Regions from separate parts of the Paenibacillus hubeiensis genome, predicted to be linked through region 1. Evidence: predicted binding sites of a transcription regulator. Region 1 holds the regulator's gene; the other holds the start of a gene.
The links. Region 1 encodes CtsR, which represses protease genes until heat stress. Its sites were predicted from a motif close to ATGGTCAATAAAGGTCAAACA; they were not measured.

Region 1 (7,639 bases):
GACATTCTTTTGGATCAATGGCTTATAGTGGCTCAATCCGAAAATTCAGAGAACGAGGTGCAGAAGGATATGGACATTCGCAAATTAACGACAGATGACTACGAAGACAGCATTGCGCTCTCCCAGTATGCCTTTCAGTACGTTTTGACCGAAGAAAAGAAGGAGAAGCGGCGCAGCCAGTTTAATGCTCAGGACACATGGGGTGTATATGAAGGAGGACAACTGGGAGCGAAGCTCCACATTGTTCCTTTTGAGACCTATATTCATGAAAAGGCGTTTGCCATGGGCGGGATTGCGGGAGTTGCCACCTGGCCCGAATATCGACGCAAAGGATGGGTCGCCAGCTTATTGCGCCATGCGCTAAAAGAGATGAATCGCAACAAGCAAAGCATTTCGTTTTTACATCCATTTTCATTTGGCTTTTACCGCAAATACGGATGGGAAGCGTACATCGAATACAAGAAGTATCGAGTCCCGGTAACGCATCTGCCTGCAAAGAAGGAGACCCCTGGTACGATTCGTCGGGGTGAGCCTGAGCTCGAACTGCTCGATACGATATACCAGGCTTACGCAAGCCGGTTTAACGGAACGCTCGTTCGGGATCGAAATTGGTGGGAGTACTCCGTATTGACGGAAGGTACCAGCCAGAAGGCCGTGTATTACGATGCAGCCAAACAACCGCAGGGCTACGTTTTATACGAGGTGAAGGATCGCAAGTTTACCATCGATGAGATGGTCTGCCTGAACGAAGAAGCGAAACAGGGGCTCTGGACATTCATTGCCAACCACGATTCCATGATCGAAGAGGTGACGCTTCAGGCGCCTGCGAGCGATGATCTTGCTTTTCGACTGGATAATCCGCGAATCCAGCAGGAGATCGTTCCATACTTTATGGCGCGAATCGTGAGCGTGGAGCAGTTTGTATCGCAGTACCCTTTTGCAGACCTGGATTCCCCGATTCGCCTTATGCTTCAAGTCCAGGACGAACATGCTCCGTGGAATGAGGGCGTATGGGAATTGAATATTGCGTTAAACGGCACGGCCTCCATCTGGAAGTCTTCTGCAGAAACGAACGCGAACGGCCAAGACGTCAAGGTCAGCATTCAGACGCTAACAACGATGCTTTTGGGCTATAAAAGACCTTCGGAGCTGTTGGCTATGGGTCGTATTGAAGGCAATACGGAGAGTGTGGCCGCACTGGAACGGGCCATTCCGAATAGGGAGACGTATCTGCTGGACTTTTTTTGAGATGTCCTGCCGGAAACGGTGGGGAGCGAGGAATTCCCGATTGGGGCATGGAGCGCTTAACGAGAGATACGGAGAAAATGGAAGACAAAAGGACTTCTTTCCACGATGGAGAGAGGTTTTTTTGTATATGCGGAATATTTCGTGTAAAATCGTAAAAAATGAAGGAAGACCCCTCTTGGCAAAACCACAGAATATGTTATAATGTAAACAAAGTCAAAGAAAGTCAAAGTCAACTGAAAGTCGAAATCAGCCTTGATCTTGTGGTGATAAGGCGAATTTCCATCAGAACTTCAAGCGTCCTCACCCACCGGTTGCCGGCTTGGAATGCAGATTCGTTGTTTCCTTGAATGGTTAAAATGGGGGAGAGGTTGTACTCTGTGGGGGCGTGTGGGTCCTAATTGACTTAACGTTTCAAACAGTGGAGGATGAGTCGATGCGTAATATCTCTGATGTTATCGAACAATATCTGAAGAGTATTTTGCATGAAAGTCCCGAGGGGATGATTGAGATTCAGCGCAACGACCTTGCTGATCAATTCTCATGCGTGCCTTCGCAGATCAACTATGTCATCAGCACGCGTTTTACGCTCGAAAAAGGTTACCTGGTCGAAAGCAAACGTGGTGGCGGCGGTTATGTCCGGATACAACGGATCGAATTGCCCGCACATTCGGACCTACATCACCATTTGCACCATAGCATAGGCGAGGAGATCGGGCAGACGGCGGCTGAGGGGCTGATTTATCAACTTGAGGAAGCGCGTTTCCTGAGCAAGCGGGAGGCAGCTTTAATGCGTGCCGCGATGTCGAGGGAAATTATAATGGTCAAACTTCCTTACCGGGATCAAATTCGTGCCAGAATGTTGAAAGCAATGATCATCTCGTTGCTCGGTAAATAAAACGTTTGGGGGGTACATCATTATGCTGTGCCAGGAATGCAACAAACGTCCGGCGACACTTCATTTCACGAAAATCGTAAATGGAGAAAAGACGGAATTTCATATTTGCGAGTCATGTGCTCGCGAAAAAGGGGAGATTATCCCTGGAACAGCAGGCGGATTCTCGATTCACAACCTGTTGTCGGGGTTGCTTGATTTCGATCCTGCCGGCAAAAACGGCTCCGCAGGCGCATCCTCTCCACAATCGCTGAGATGCGAAGAGTGCGGAATGACCTATTCACAGTTTAGCAAAATCGGCCGATTCGGCTGCAGCTCATGTTATAAATATTTCGACAGTCGGCTGGATCCGTTATTCAAGCGGGTGCATGGCAGCACCTCTCATGTGGGTAAGGTCCCTGCGAGAGCGGGGGGGCGCATCAAGCTGAAACGGCAAATCGCCGATCTGAAGAAGGACCTTCAGGAAAGCATTGCCGGAGAGGAATTCGAAGCCGCCGCGGGGATCCGCGATCAGATCCGGGAGCTTGAAAAACGGCTGGCCCAGGAGTAAAGTTTGGTCAAGAGTCATGAGTAGGAGGGATATGCAAATGCCTAGTCTGCGCTTCACGGAACAGGCACTAAGCGACTGGATGCGAAGCGATGCAGCCGATTCCGAAATCGTCATCAGCAGCCGCGTTCGAATCGCCCGCAACCTGCAGCACTATCCGTTTCCGATGCTGGCCACCAACCAGCAATCCGAAGAAGTGCTGAACAAACTGAGCGAAGTGCTTCAACATGATGATATTCGGGCTTTTGCCAACTTCCACACGTTGGAATTGGCAGATGTCCCTGACCTTGATAAAAGGGTGCTCGTCGAGAAACATCTGATCAGTCCCAGCTTGGCGAGCGAGTCCAGAAATGGCGCCGTCATTCTGAGCGAGGATGAATCCATCAGCATCATGATTAACGAAGAGGACCATCTGCGCATCCAATGTCTTTATCCGGGGTTTCAGGTGAAGGAAGCGTGGGAGAGGGCATCTTCGATCGATGATGCTTTTGAAGCCCATGTGGATTATGCCTTCGATGATCGAAGAGGTTATCTGACCAGCTGTCCGACGAATGTAGGCACAGGGGTCAGAGCATCGGTCATGATGCATCTGCCTGCACTGGTCATGACACAGCAGATTGGCCGTATTTTGACGGCCGTTTCCCAAGTGGGGCTTACCGTACGAGGCATCTATGGGGAAGGCAGTGAGGCGATGGGAAACCTGTTCCAGATTTCCAACCAGATTACGCTTGGACAGACGGAGCAGGAAGTCATCGACAATCTGCACGGCGTGGTGCTCCAAATTATCGAGCATGAACGTACAGCGAGAAAACGTTTGATGACGGACTCCAGGCTGCGAATCACGGATAGGGTGATGCGTTCTTACGGTATTTTGTCCTATGCGGCTGTCATGGATTCCAAAGAAGCGGCACAGCGCCTTTCCGACGTCAGGTTGGGTGTGGACCTTGGCCTCCTTGATGGATTGTCCATCCCCGTCATGAATGAGCTTAACGTCATGACGCAACCCGGCTTTTTGCAGAAAACGTTCGGGGAAGACATGCGAGCGGATGAACGGGACATCTACCGTGCGCAGCTGATTCGTGATACGATCAGTACAACCAAAAATTCCTAACAGCTTCACCAGAGAATCGATTTGGGTTTCACGTCCGCGTTAAAGCGGCTTTTATATAATGATATTATTCGCGGCATATGGCCGCAAAAAAGCATCACAACAAAGATTACTACAGCGGAGCCTTTAAATTAGAATGGTCCCGCTTATATCCAAAACCATGGAGGTGCAGGAGATATGATGTTTGGAAGATTTACGGAACGGGCCCAGAAGGTGCTCGCACTCGCGCAGGAAGAAGCTGTCCGTCTCGGTCACAATAACATCGGTACAGAGCATATTTTGCTCGGCCTCATTCGAGAAGGCGAAGGCATTGCGGCCAAAGCGCTGATCGGCCTGGGACTCGGATTGGAAAAAATTCAAGATGAAGTAGAGACGCTGATTGGCCGCGGCCAGGAGCAGCCTACGAACATTGCATATACGCCTCGTGCGAAAAAAGTGATCGAATTGTCCATGGATGAGGCACGCAAGCTGGGCCACACTTATGTGGGCACAGAACATATTTTGCTTGGTCTGATCCGCGAGGGTGAAGGCGTTGCGGCACGTGTGCTCAACAATTTGGGTATTAGCCTCAACAAGGCTCGTCAGCAAGTATTGCAATTGCTTGGCAGCAGCGAAGCGGTATCCAGCCATAATGGAGCACCTGCGAACGTTAGCACGCCAACGCTGGACAGCTTGGCCCGCGATTTGACGGCATACGCGAAAGAAAACAACCTTGATCCGGTTATTGGCCGCAGCAAGGAAATCGAACGCGTAATTCAGGTGTTGAGCCGCCGCACCAAAAACAACCCGGTATTGATCGGGGAGCCGGGCGTAGGTAAAACGGCGATTGCCGAAGGCCTTGCCCAAAAAATCATCAATAACGAAATTCCGGAAACGCTGCGAGACAAACGCGTAATGACTCTGGATATGGGTTCGGTCGTTGCAGGTACGAAATACCGGGGCGAATTCGAAGATCGTTTGAAAAAAATCATGGACGAAATTCGTCAGGCAGGCAACATCGTGCTGTTCATTGACGAGCTGCACACCCTGATTGGTGCAGGTGGAGCCGAAGGCGCCATCGATGCTTCCAACATCCTGAAACCGGCCTTGGCACGCGGTGAGCTGCAATGCATCGGGGCAACAACGCTGGATGAGTACCGCAAATACATCGAGAAAGACGCTGCGTTGGAGCGCCGTTTCCAACCGATTACGGTGGATCAGCCTTCTCCGGAAGAAGCCATTCAAATTTTGCACGGCTTGCGTGATCGTTACGAAGCGCATCACCGCGTGAAAATTACGGATGAGGCCATTGTACAGGCCGTGAAACTGTCCGATCGGTATATTACGGATCGTTTCCTGCCAGACAAAGCGATTGACCTGATTGACGAAGCGGGTTCCAAAGTAAGGCTGAACTCGTATACCATTCCGCCGAATCTGAAACAGCTGGAAGGCCGTCTTGAAGATATCCGCAAGGAGAAAGACGCAGCCGTCCAAAGCCAGGAATTCGAAAAAGCGGCAGCGCTGCGCGATACTGAACAAAAAATTCGCGAAGAACTGGATCTGACCAAAAACCAATGGAAAGAAAAACAGGGACGCACCGATTCCGAAGTAACACCGGAAGACATCGCTCAAGTCGTAGCGAACTGGACCGGCATTCCGGTGAACAAGCTGAAAGAAGAAGAAACTCAGCGTTTGCTGAATCTGGAGCAAATTTTGCATGAACGCGTCATCGGTCAGGATGAAGCCGTTAAATCCGTGAGCCGTGCCGTACGCCGCGCACGTGCCGGTCTGAAAGATCCGAAGCGTCCAATGGGCTCCTTCATCTTCCTCGGTCCAACCGGGGTCGGTAAAACCGAGCTGGCTCGTGCCTTGGCAGAAGCGATGTTCGGTGACGAAAATGCGGTAATCCGCATCGACATGTCCGAATATGGCGAGAAACACTCCACGGCTCGCCTGGTCGGAGCGCCCCCAGGATACGTTGGTTATGAAGAAGGCGGTCAGCTGACCGAGAAAGTGCGCCGCAAACCATATTCCGTCGTATTGCTGGACGAAGTTGAGAAGGCACACCCTGAAGTGTTCAACATCTTGCTGCAGGTGCTGGAGGATGGACGCCTGACCGATTCCAAGGGCCGGGTTGTCGACTTCCGCAATACCCTCATCATTCTGACATCCAATGTCGGAGCTGAAGCGATCAAACGCAATTCCACGCTCGGCTTCACCGCGGTTATGGATGCGGGCGCCGATTACAGCAACATGAAGGGCAAAGTGATGGATGAGCTGAAGAAAAGCTTCCGTCCGGAGTTCTTGAACCGGATCGACGAAATCATCGTATTCCATTCTCTCGAAGAGAAACATATCGCCGAGATCGTTTCTCTTATGAGCGAAGAACTGCGCAAACGTCTGCGTGATTACGATGTGGACTTCGAATTGACGGATTCGGCCAAAGCGTTCCTGGCTAAAGCAGGCTTTGATCCCGCTTACGGTGCACGTCCATTGCGCCGGGCCATTCAGAAGCACATCGAGGATCGTCTGTCCGAAGAATTGCTCACAGGCAGCGTAAAGAAAGGCGATTCGTTGTTGATTGATGAAAAAGACGGCGAGCTGTCGGTTACGAAAAAGGAAATTGCTCCTGCCAATGAGGAAATCGAAACCAAATAACCGGATCTTCATGGACGGGTTCCGTCCTAGATCCGACCATAAAGTTATTCCTTTCGGCTTCGGCCGATCGGACGTTAAGTACAAAGAGGCCTGCCGATTTTTGGCGGGCCTCTTTTTGCTATGCAACAACATGTGTAAAGTTTACGATAATCCTTTACGAAAAATCTCAAACAATGGTAAACTTTTAGTATGCCTGCCTGTCAGGATGTTCGGGTCAAAATTCGTCGAAAAATGCAAAACGTTGAAATAAAATAAAACTTTTCAGGAGGCTGAAGTGGCTAAAACAAAGACCAAGTTTCAGTGTACAGAATGCGGCTACGAAGCCCCGAAGTGGTACGGCAAATGCCCGGGCTGCCAATCCTGGAACTCCATGGTGGAGGAAACGGAAACAATTGTCAAAACGCAGGGGAGAAATTCACCTCTGTTTGACAGTAAAGATAAACCCCTTCCCATCATAAACATAGATAGTGGCCAGGAACCTCGCGTGCATACGGGCATCGGTGAGTTGAACCGCGTGCTGGGCGGCGGCATCGTTCCAGGCTCCCTTGTATTGGTGGGGGGAGACCCCGGAATCGGGAAATCCACGCTGATGCTTCAGACATCCCATGCGTTAACCCATTCAGGTTTGAGGGTGTTATACGTTTCGGGAGAGGAGTCGGTGAAACAAACCAAATTGCGGGCAGATCGCCTCAATGCGTTATCGCCCGAATTGTACGTTTTATGCGAGACGAATATGGAACGTGTTGAAGAGGCGGTGGAGCAGATCCAACCGCATTTTCTTGTCATCGATTCGATCCAGACCGTGTACTTGCCCGAGGTGACCAGCGCCCCCGGCAGCGTTGCCCAAGTCAGGGAGTGTACCTCGCGATTCATGCGAATTGCGAAAGGCAAGGGCATTGCAACCGTACTTGTGGGGCATGTTACGAAGGAAGGAGCCATTGCGGGTCCCCGCTTGCTGGAGCATATGGTGGATTGCGTTCTTTATTTCGAGGGAGAGCGTCACCACACGTATCGCTTGTTGCGAGCGGTCAAAAACCGTTTCGGCTCAACGAACGAGATCGGCATTTTCGAAATGGGCGAGGATGGGCTGCGCGAAGTGGGCAACCCTTCCGAATTGTTTTTGTCGGAGCGCCCGCTCGGCGTGGCAGGATCTACCGTCGTCGCCAGCATGGAAGGCACGCGGCCGATGCTTGTGGAACTGCAGGCG
Region 2 (7,639 bases), on a different contig from region 1:
TCGTACCAAGCTACAGTTTTAACCAGTTGTTGGTCGCCCACAGTCAGAACTTTAGTTTGAGTTGCATCGAACAGGGAACCGAAAGTGATGCCCACGATGTCGGAAGATACGATTTCGTCTTCTGTGTATCCGAAAGTTTGCGGATCGGAAGCTTCTTTCATTGCTGCGTTAACTTCTTCAGCCGTTACTTTTTTCTCCAGAACCGTTACCAGCTCAGTCAGGGAACCTGTTGGTGTTGGTACGCGTTGAGCTGCACCATCCAATTTGCCTTGCAGTTCAGGGATAACCAGACCGATTGCTTTAGCAGCACCAGTTGTGTTAGGAATGATGTTTTCAGCCGCTGCGCGAGCACGACGGAAGTCACCTTTAGGGTGCGGAGCATCCAGCGTGTTTTGGTCGCCAGTGTAAGCGTGGATTGTAGTCATCAAACCTTGAACGATTCCGAATTTGTCTTGCAGTGTTTTTGCCATAGGAGCCAGGCAGTTTGTTGTGCAAGATGCGCCGGAGATTACAGTTTCAGTACCGTCGAGGATGTCATGGTTTACGTTGTAAACGATGGTTTTCATGTCGCCAGTAGCTGGTGCGGAGATAACCACTTTTTTAGCGCCGCCTTTAAGGTGTTTCTCAGCAGCTTCTTTTGTTGTGAAGAAACCAGTACATTCCAGAACGATGTCTACGCCCAGGTCGCCCCAAGGCAGTTCTTCTGGGTTACGGTTAGCGATAACTTTAACTTCTTTGCCGTTCACTTTGAAGAAACCGTCGTGTACTTCAACTTCGCCGTCGAAACGACCTTGAGTTGTATCATATTTAAGCAAATGCGCGAGCATTTTAGCGTCAGTCAAGTCGTTGATTGCTACAACTTCGATGCCTTCTACATTTTGAATGCGGCGGAATGCCAAACGACCGATACGTCCAAAACCGTTAATACCTACTTTAATCATGAGTAAGTTCCTCCCAAGTTTTGATTAGTTTTGTATGAAGCTTTATATATTCAAGACAGACGGTGAGGTCCGTCAAGACAACTGAATTACGATACGACTAGGAAAAGCAATCAGTCCAACTCGGCGACGATGACTTTCGCCGCGGCCTCGTCGATGATCAGAATATCTTCCTGGCCGAACCGGAGCACCGAATGAATGGCAGCTGCCTTGCTGGCGCCGCCCGCAATGCCGATGACCACGTCCGTCCTTTCGATATCCTGCAGCCGCATGCCCAGAGTGAGCATGGTATGTACCACTTCACCCTGATCGTTGAAGTAATAACCGTAAGATTCGGATACTGCCCCTTGCTCCTTGAGCTCTTCTAAGATCTCCGGTGCAAGCTTGCGCCTCCGCGCCATCTCCACGGCATCGCCGATTCCGTGAATGACTATCCGCGATTTGCGGATCAGCTGCAGAATCTCTTGCACGCTCGGGTCCTGAATCAGCGATTCATAAGCGTGATCACTTAGCAAATCCGGTACATGCAGGAGTTTGTATTGTGCTCCCGCCCGCTTTGCCATCGTGGATGCAATCGTATTGGCCTGAATTTCAAGGCTTTCTCCCAGCCCGCCCCGCGCAGGCACGAACCAGACGCCTTTGAGTGAGGTCGGCAGCGTCAATTGCTCCGCAACTTCGGCCGTCGTTGAGCCGCCCGTGACAGCTACAACATCATTATCGTTCATAACACTGCTCAGCGCTTTCGCTCCGGCCTTGCCCAATTCCCGCTTGGCCAGCGGTGAGGCATCCGAATCGCCGGGAACGACGACTACCTTTTGCAGACCGTAGGCTTGCATGATGCGTTCTTCCAGTTCGGACAATCCGAACAGCTCTTTGGCTACCGGCTCCAATTGCTGCAGCAACTCAAGCCCCGCCTCGCTGATCTTCATCCCCGCACTGTCGATTTCAATTAGTCCCTGAGCCTTCAACAGATCGGTCTCAGCTCTCAGAACCCGCTCGGTCATCTGCATGGAATTGGCTAACGTTCTTCGTCCGATCACATCCGATAACATGATCTGGTGGAGAATCGTATACCTCTTCTTCAAGACATCCATGAGATCAGGCAGAAGCTGCTTTTGCACTTCTAAAATCTTTCGCATGCTTTCCACTCCCGCAAGCTTCTCGTTCCAAGCTCATATCATGGCCCTAAAATGTCCCGGGTTAACTTTTTAAGTCCCACGTATATTCTACCTAAAACTGACGCGACATGCAAGTGTTTCAAAGGCCCATTTCATCCCGTTTCAGGGCATTTTCACGCGCAATTTTTCACAATCCTGCCACGGCAACTTGTAGTCCGCATTCGGCATACTATATATAGAAGATCGGCTGCTTTCCCATCTATATATCGCCCTTGCAAACCAGGAGACCGCACATCAACAAACCTCTTATAGCATGTACCGAAAGCAGTTCTTTATCCGCATATTTTCAGCATGATCATTTTCGGCACATTCCAAACGATTTCTTTCGAATCATCTGCTTGCAATTGATTGGGTCATGAGCTATAATCATTATTGCTGTCACATATTTGATTGATTGTGCGCCCGTGGTCCAATGGATATGACGTAGGCCTCCGAAGCCTGAGATCCAAGTTCGATTCTTGGCGGGCGCGCCATTTTTACTTTGCTTTCATAAGTTGTTTAACCAGTGAAACCGGAGAGGTTTCTTTTTTTTCAAAGTTAGTTTGACTTTCTTTGACTTTTTGATTGAAATTGTTTATGATGTGGTTAATACGGTAACAGTTTAAATATAACCACCAAATTTAACATCACATTTCCGAGGAGGTTTTTCACGTGAGTTACATTCCTATGGTCGTTGAACAAAGCAATCGCGGCGAACGCGCTTATGACATTTATTCCAGATTGCTGAAGGATCGCATTATCTTCCTTGGTAGCGACGTCAATGACGTTGTCGCAAACTCTATCATTGCACAGATGCTGTTCCTGACTGCGGAAGATCCGGAGAAAGACATTCACTTATACATCAACAGCCCTGGCGGATCCATTACAGCCGGTATGGCGATCTATGACACGATGCAGTTTATTAAACCAGATGTATCGACCATCTGTGTGGGTATGGCGGCATCCATGGGCGCGTTCCTGCTCAACGCTGGCGCCAAAGGCAAACGTTTCGCGCTGCCGAACAGCGAAATCATGATCCACCAACCGCTGGGCGGAGCACAAGGCCAAGCCTCCGACATCGAGATTCGCGCACGCCGCATCCTGAAAATGCGCGATACCTTGAACCGCATCATTGCCGAGCGCACAGGCCAACCGCTGGAGCGCATCGAGAAAGACACCGACCGCGACTACTTCATGACTGCTGCCGAAGCTGCAGAATACGGTATCGTAGATAAAGTTATCGAAAACGTAGGTGCACAAGGCGTATAAGCCGCAGTGCCACATCTATAATCGTTAAAGATCGACTTGTCGCATTTTGCTGACAGACGATCCAACAAAAGGGCGCCCCGCACGTGAACAACGTGACGGAGACGCCCTTTTCGCATAGTTGATGCGTTTTTACAAAGGTGATATCTTACGAACCTCACACACGTTATTCGCCGATATTTCGCCCTTACAGAACTTTAATGAACCTGAGGCACGTTATTCACCCAGTAAATCACCTTTAAAGTAAAATTCACCATAATAGCGATCCTGATGTTCATTAGAATTTTAACCAGCTGTTTTTGGAACCGATAAGGTGTATGAAGTTCCTCAAAAAAAGAGCACTGGCCACCAAACATTTCTGTTCGGCAACCAATGCCCTTCTCCTTATCTCACATTCGATTCAACTCACTCACACATGACCGAATCGCATCATACGATCTGCCTACTTATTTATCCGCACTTACATTGCTGAATGGCTCGCTGCCCTTCGGCAGGATTTCTTTGTACGTAAACGGGAATTCCGGGAATCCTTGCGCATACGCCGTGTACTCATACAGTTGGAAGAAGACCACGATGCCCGTAGGCGTTACATAGAAATCCTGATCCTTGTTCAATCCTTTGTAGCCATCGAGGTAACCACCCAGCGCTTTCAGTTGTTCCCCTACCTTTTTGCCGATCGTCTGACGCATGGAAGCATTGTTTTGCAGCACGTCATCGAGGCTCAATGCCTTGCCCGTGTCTAACGCAAACGTATGACCGGTGCGAGTCGTCATGCCATGTGCGCCCGCATAATCTTCATAACGTTCGGTAATCAGCCCAAGCACGCCGTTTTCATTATAAGTAACCACATACGAGCTTTGGAAGCCGTATGGGCGGTTGGCTTCAGGCGCCCCGATTTCTTTAACCTGATTTTTGAAGCTTGCCACAAACGCGTCGGATTCGTCCTTCAGCACTTTATTGATCGCCTTTTCGGCGTTCGCATTGGCCAGCCCGCTCACCTGAGGGTACTTAATATCCACCGTGGCGTTTTTCAACGTTACTTTCGTTGTTGCCGATTTAACAACGATGTTGTTTTGCTTCACTTTGCTCAGGGTCAGTGTTTTGGTTTTGACATCCCAATCACCCTGTACGCCCAGATAATCTCTCATGGCAGAGAACGGAATGTACAAACGACCTTGAATCAGCTTCGCTTCCACCGGCGTATAGTAGTCATTGACATAAACGATGTTCTCGCCATCCGATTTAACGATTCTCATTGTATTATTAGCTGCCGAGAGGGAATACTCTTTCTTCTTTGCATCATATTTAAGCGTGCCGCCCGCTACATCTTTCACGGCTGTAAGGGAAACCCACGTAGAACCGTTTTGCAGAAGCCCTTTTTGCGAGAGTGTTTTTCCGCCGGATTTCAACGTTACTTCAGCAGGAGCTGATACCTTCGAGGTCACCGATGCCGCCTGAACGGAATGGTCCAGCCATACCGAGCTGCCTCCCAACATTACGCCTGCCGCCAACAACGCACTTGTCCATTTTTTCAAAGATGTCATATATAAAAACTCCTCTCCCATGATCCCATCGAGTTATATTGCGTATGTAATGATGAACCGTATATCTCATACGCTCACCTCTTCATTATAATTAACCCTATTCAGGAAAGGTTTACATCCCGAGTTACAATATTGTTCGATCCGGACGCCGTTCATGAATATTTTGTCACGAACAAACGCACAAAAACGATACCAATGGACCGGATTACTTCCCACAACATCCAGCAGCTTCTTACAACTATTCCTTCTAGGATAACCCTCACTGTTATTTTTCGAAGGATAACGGTCCGACCACCTCCGAACAACATAAATGGACCATAACTTCCGGAATTCTGCTTCCGAAGCGATGGTCCATAAAATGGCCTACCTAGTGTGAAATTCCTATTTCATTTCATACGTAATGCTCAGTGTCGTATTCACTTTTACCAGACCTGTTTCAACAGCCGTGCCTGCTTCAGCATCCGCGCTTGATTTGGAAAAGGAGCTTTCCGTCGCATACAATACTGGAGCTACCGCATCGCCTTGCGTTACGGACAATACCGAGCCCAGTTGGCGTTTGACTGCTTTTGCGATCGCCGCAGCTTTTACGTCGGCATTGGCCACAGCTTTTTCAATGACTTGAGCTTCGTATTTCTCCGGGCTCTCTACCGTGAAACGGATGTTGTCGATGCTGTTCGCGCCTGCTTGGGAAGCATCATCCAGCAGCTCACCCACCTTGTCCAGTTCGCGATACGTTACGGAGAGCGTGTGGTATGCCGTATATCCTTTAACTTTTTGCCCGTCTTTCTCCGAATACGTGTAGTTTGGTTGTACATAGAATTGATCGGTTTTAATGTCGTCCGCACTGATTTTCCACGTGTTTTTCAACAGGTTGATCACTTTGTTGATTTTGGCAGCCGTCGCTTTCTGCGCCGATGCAGCCGTCTCTGCCGTGCTGCTCACGCCGATCGACAAATACGCCACGTCAGGCTTCACCTGAATTTCGCCTTTACCCACAACGTTAATGGTGTTTTGCTGTATTCCTTGTACCTCGGCTGCGTAAGCATAACTTCCAGGCGCTACCCAAGCCGTTCCTCCTACCATCAACGTCCCTGCCACCATTACCACAGCCAGCGGTTTCAACCACGTTTTACCCATCACAATAGCCTCCTCGAAGTATACTATTTCATTTCAGAATCGGTTTGATACTTCTACAGACGAAGCGACTGCCAAAATGTTGCAGGACAATCCCCTTAAACGCAAAAAAAAGCCCCTTTCGGGGCCTCTTCCTACGTTCAGGCTATCTTATTGGTTCTCAAGCTCTTCCTTGCTTACCAGGCTAACTAAAGCGTTTACAGCCTGTTCGGCGTCCGCGCCTTCGGCACTAATTTGGATTTCCGTACCAGTGCTGATCGCAAGGCTCATGATCCCCATAATGCTTTTCGCGTTAACTTTCTTGTCTTCTTTCTCAACAAACACTTCAGAAGAATACTTATTCGCTTCTTGAACGAACAATGCAGCAGGTCTGGCATGGAGACCCGTTTTCAAACGGACTACTACCGGGTGCTTTGTCATATAAACTTACCCCCCTATAGGAAATCTGGACATTAAATACACAATTATATTTATAGCAATTATACCATTAACCCGTGAAGGAAACTACAAAAAAAACATTGGACAATCCCAAAAGATTCCGCAGCTTCCCTCCACGCGTTAACCATGGCGTTCACTTCGTACTTTCTCAGCCAGTTCATCGATCTTGCGCAGCCGGTGATTCACTCCGGATTTGCTTACCGTTCCTTTGAGCAGCTCGCCCACTTCCTTCAGGTTGATGTCGGGATGCGCAAGCCTAACTTCAGCCACCTCCCGAAGTTTCTCGGGCAGCGCTTCAAGGCCGATCTCCTTCTGCAGCAGCTTGATGTTATCGATTTGCCTTACCGCGGCGCCGATCGTTTTGTTCAGGTTGGCCGTTTCGCAATTGACGATCCGGTTTACGGAGTTGCGCATATCGCGCATGATGCGTACGTCCTCGAACTTGAACAACGCCTGATGCGCCCCGATGATGCTGAGCAGTTCAATGATTTTCTCGCCTTCCTTGATGTATAGGATGAATCCTTTTTTCCTTTCTATACACCGGGCGTTCAGATGAAACTCATTCGCCAAATCCACCAAGGCCTGGCAGTGCTCTTCGTACATGGATGCAATCTCCAAGTGATAGGAGGAGCCTTCCGGATTGTTGACCGATCCCCCGGCCAAGAATGCCCCGCGAAGGTATGCGCGTTTACAGCAATTTTTTTTCAGCAATTCCCGATTAATGCCTGGCGTGAACAGGAAACCTTCCGACACGATGTACAGTTCCTTCAAAATCTCCTGAACCATGGACGGAATCCGAACAATATACACATTGTTCTTTTTCAGCCTCATTTTTTTGCGAACGAGCAGTTCCGTATGCACCGGAAAGTGCTTTTTGAGCAAAGAGTATGCACGGCGCGCAATGGCGGCATTCTCCGTCGAAATATCCAATATGACTTTTCTATTCGATAGCTGCACCGCACCAAGCATACGGATAAGGGCTGAAAGTTCCGCCTTTTCGCAGCACGGCTCGCTTTCGATCAGCGTTAATTCTTTTTTGGTCTGTGCTGCAAACGACATGAGACTTCACCTCTTCCGTAACATCCAATTTTGAACCAGCTGGAAAATATGATGGCTGAGTTTCTCAGCATCGTGGCGCAGATAAGTCCGGAACAGAACCAGC

Region 2: the regulator CtsR is predicted to act here: its motif matches at 2,656-2,676, upstream of clpP (ATP-dependent Clp endopeptidase proteolytic subunit ClpP).

The regions. Positions count from the first base shown of each region.
Region 1 covers NZ_JAVYAE020000024.1:55,305-62,943, reverse strand. The annotation lists gene RSX24_RS30970 (GNAT family N-acetyltransferase) at 70-1,248, shown strand; gene RSX24_RS30965 (CtsR family transcriptional regulator) at 1,682-2,143, shown strand; gene mcsA (protein-arginine kinase activator protein McsA) at 2,166-2,690, shown strand; gene mcsB (protein-arginine kinase McsB) at 2,728-3,798, shown strand; gene clpC (ATP-dependent protease ATP-binding subunit ClpC) at 3,973-6,432, shown strand; gene radA (DNA repair protein RadA) at 6,707-7,639, shown strand, end outside.
Region 2 covers NZ_JAVYAE020000013.1:123,806-131,444, forward strand. The annotation lists gene gap (type I glyceraldehyde-3-phosphate dehydrogenase) at 1-941, opposite strand, end outside; gene RSX24_RS25310 (sugar-binding transcriptional regulator) at 1,052-2,077, opposite strand; tRNA gene RSX24_RS25315 (tRNA-Arg) at 2,515-2,589, shown strand; gene clpP (ATP-dependent Clp endopeptidase proteolytic subunit ClpP) at 2,768-3,364, shown strand; gene RSX24_RS25325 (PdaC/SigV domain-containing protein) at 3,808-4,905, opposite strand; gene RSX24_RS25330 (SIMPL domain-containing protein) at 5,287-6,042, opposite strand; gene RSX24_RS25335 (HPr family phosphocarrier protein) at 6,190-6,459, opposite strand; gene whiA (DNA-binding protein WhiA) at 6,598-7,536, opposite strand; gene RSX24_RS25345 (gluconeogenesis factor YvcK family protein) at 7,543-7,639, opposite strand, start outside.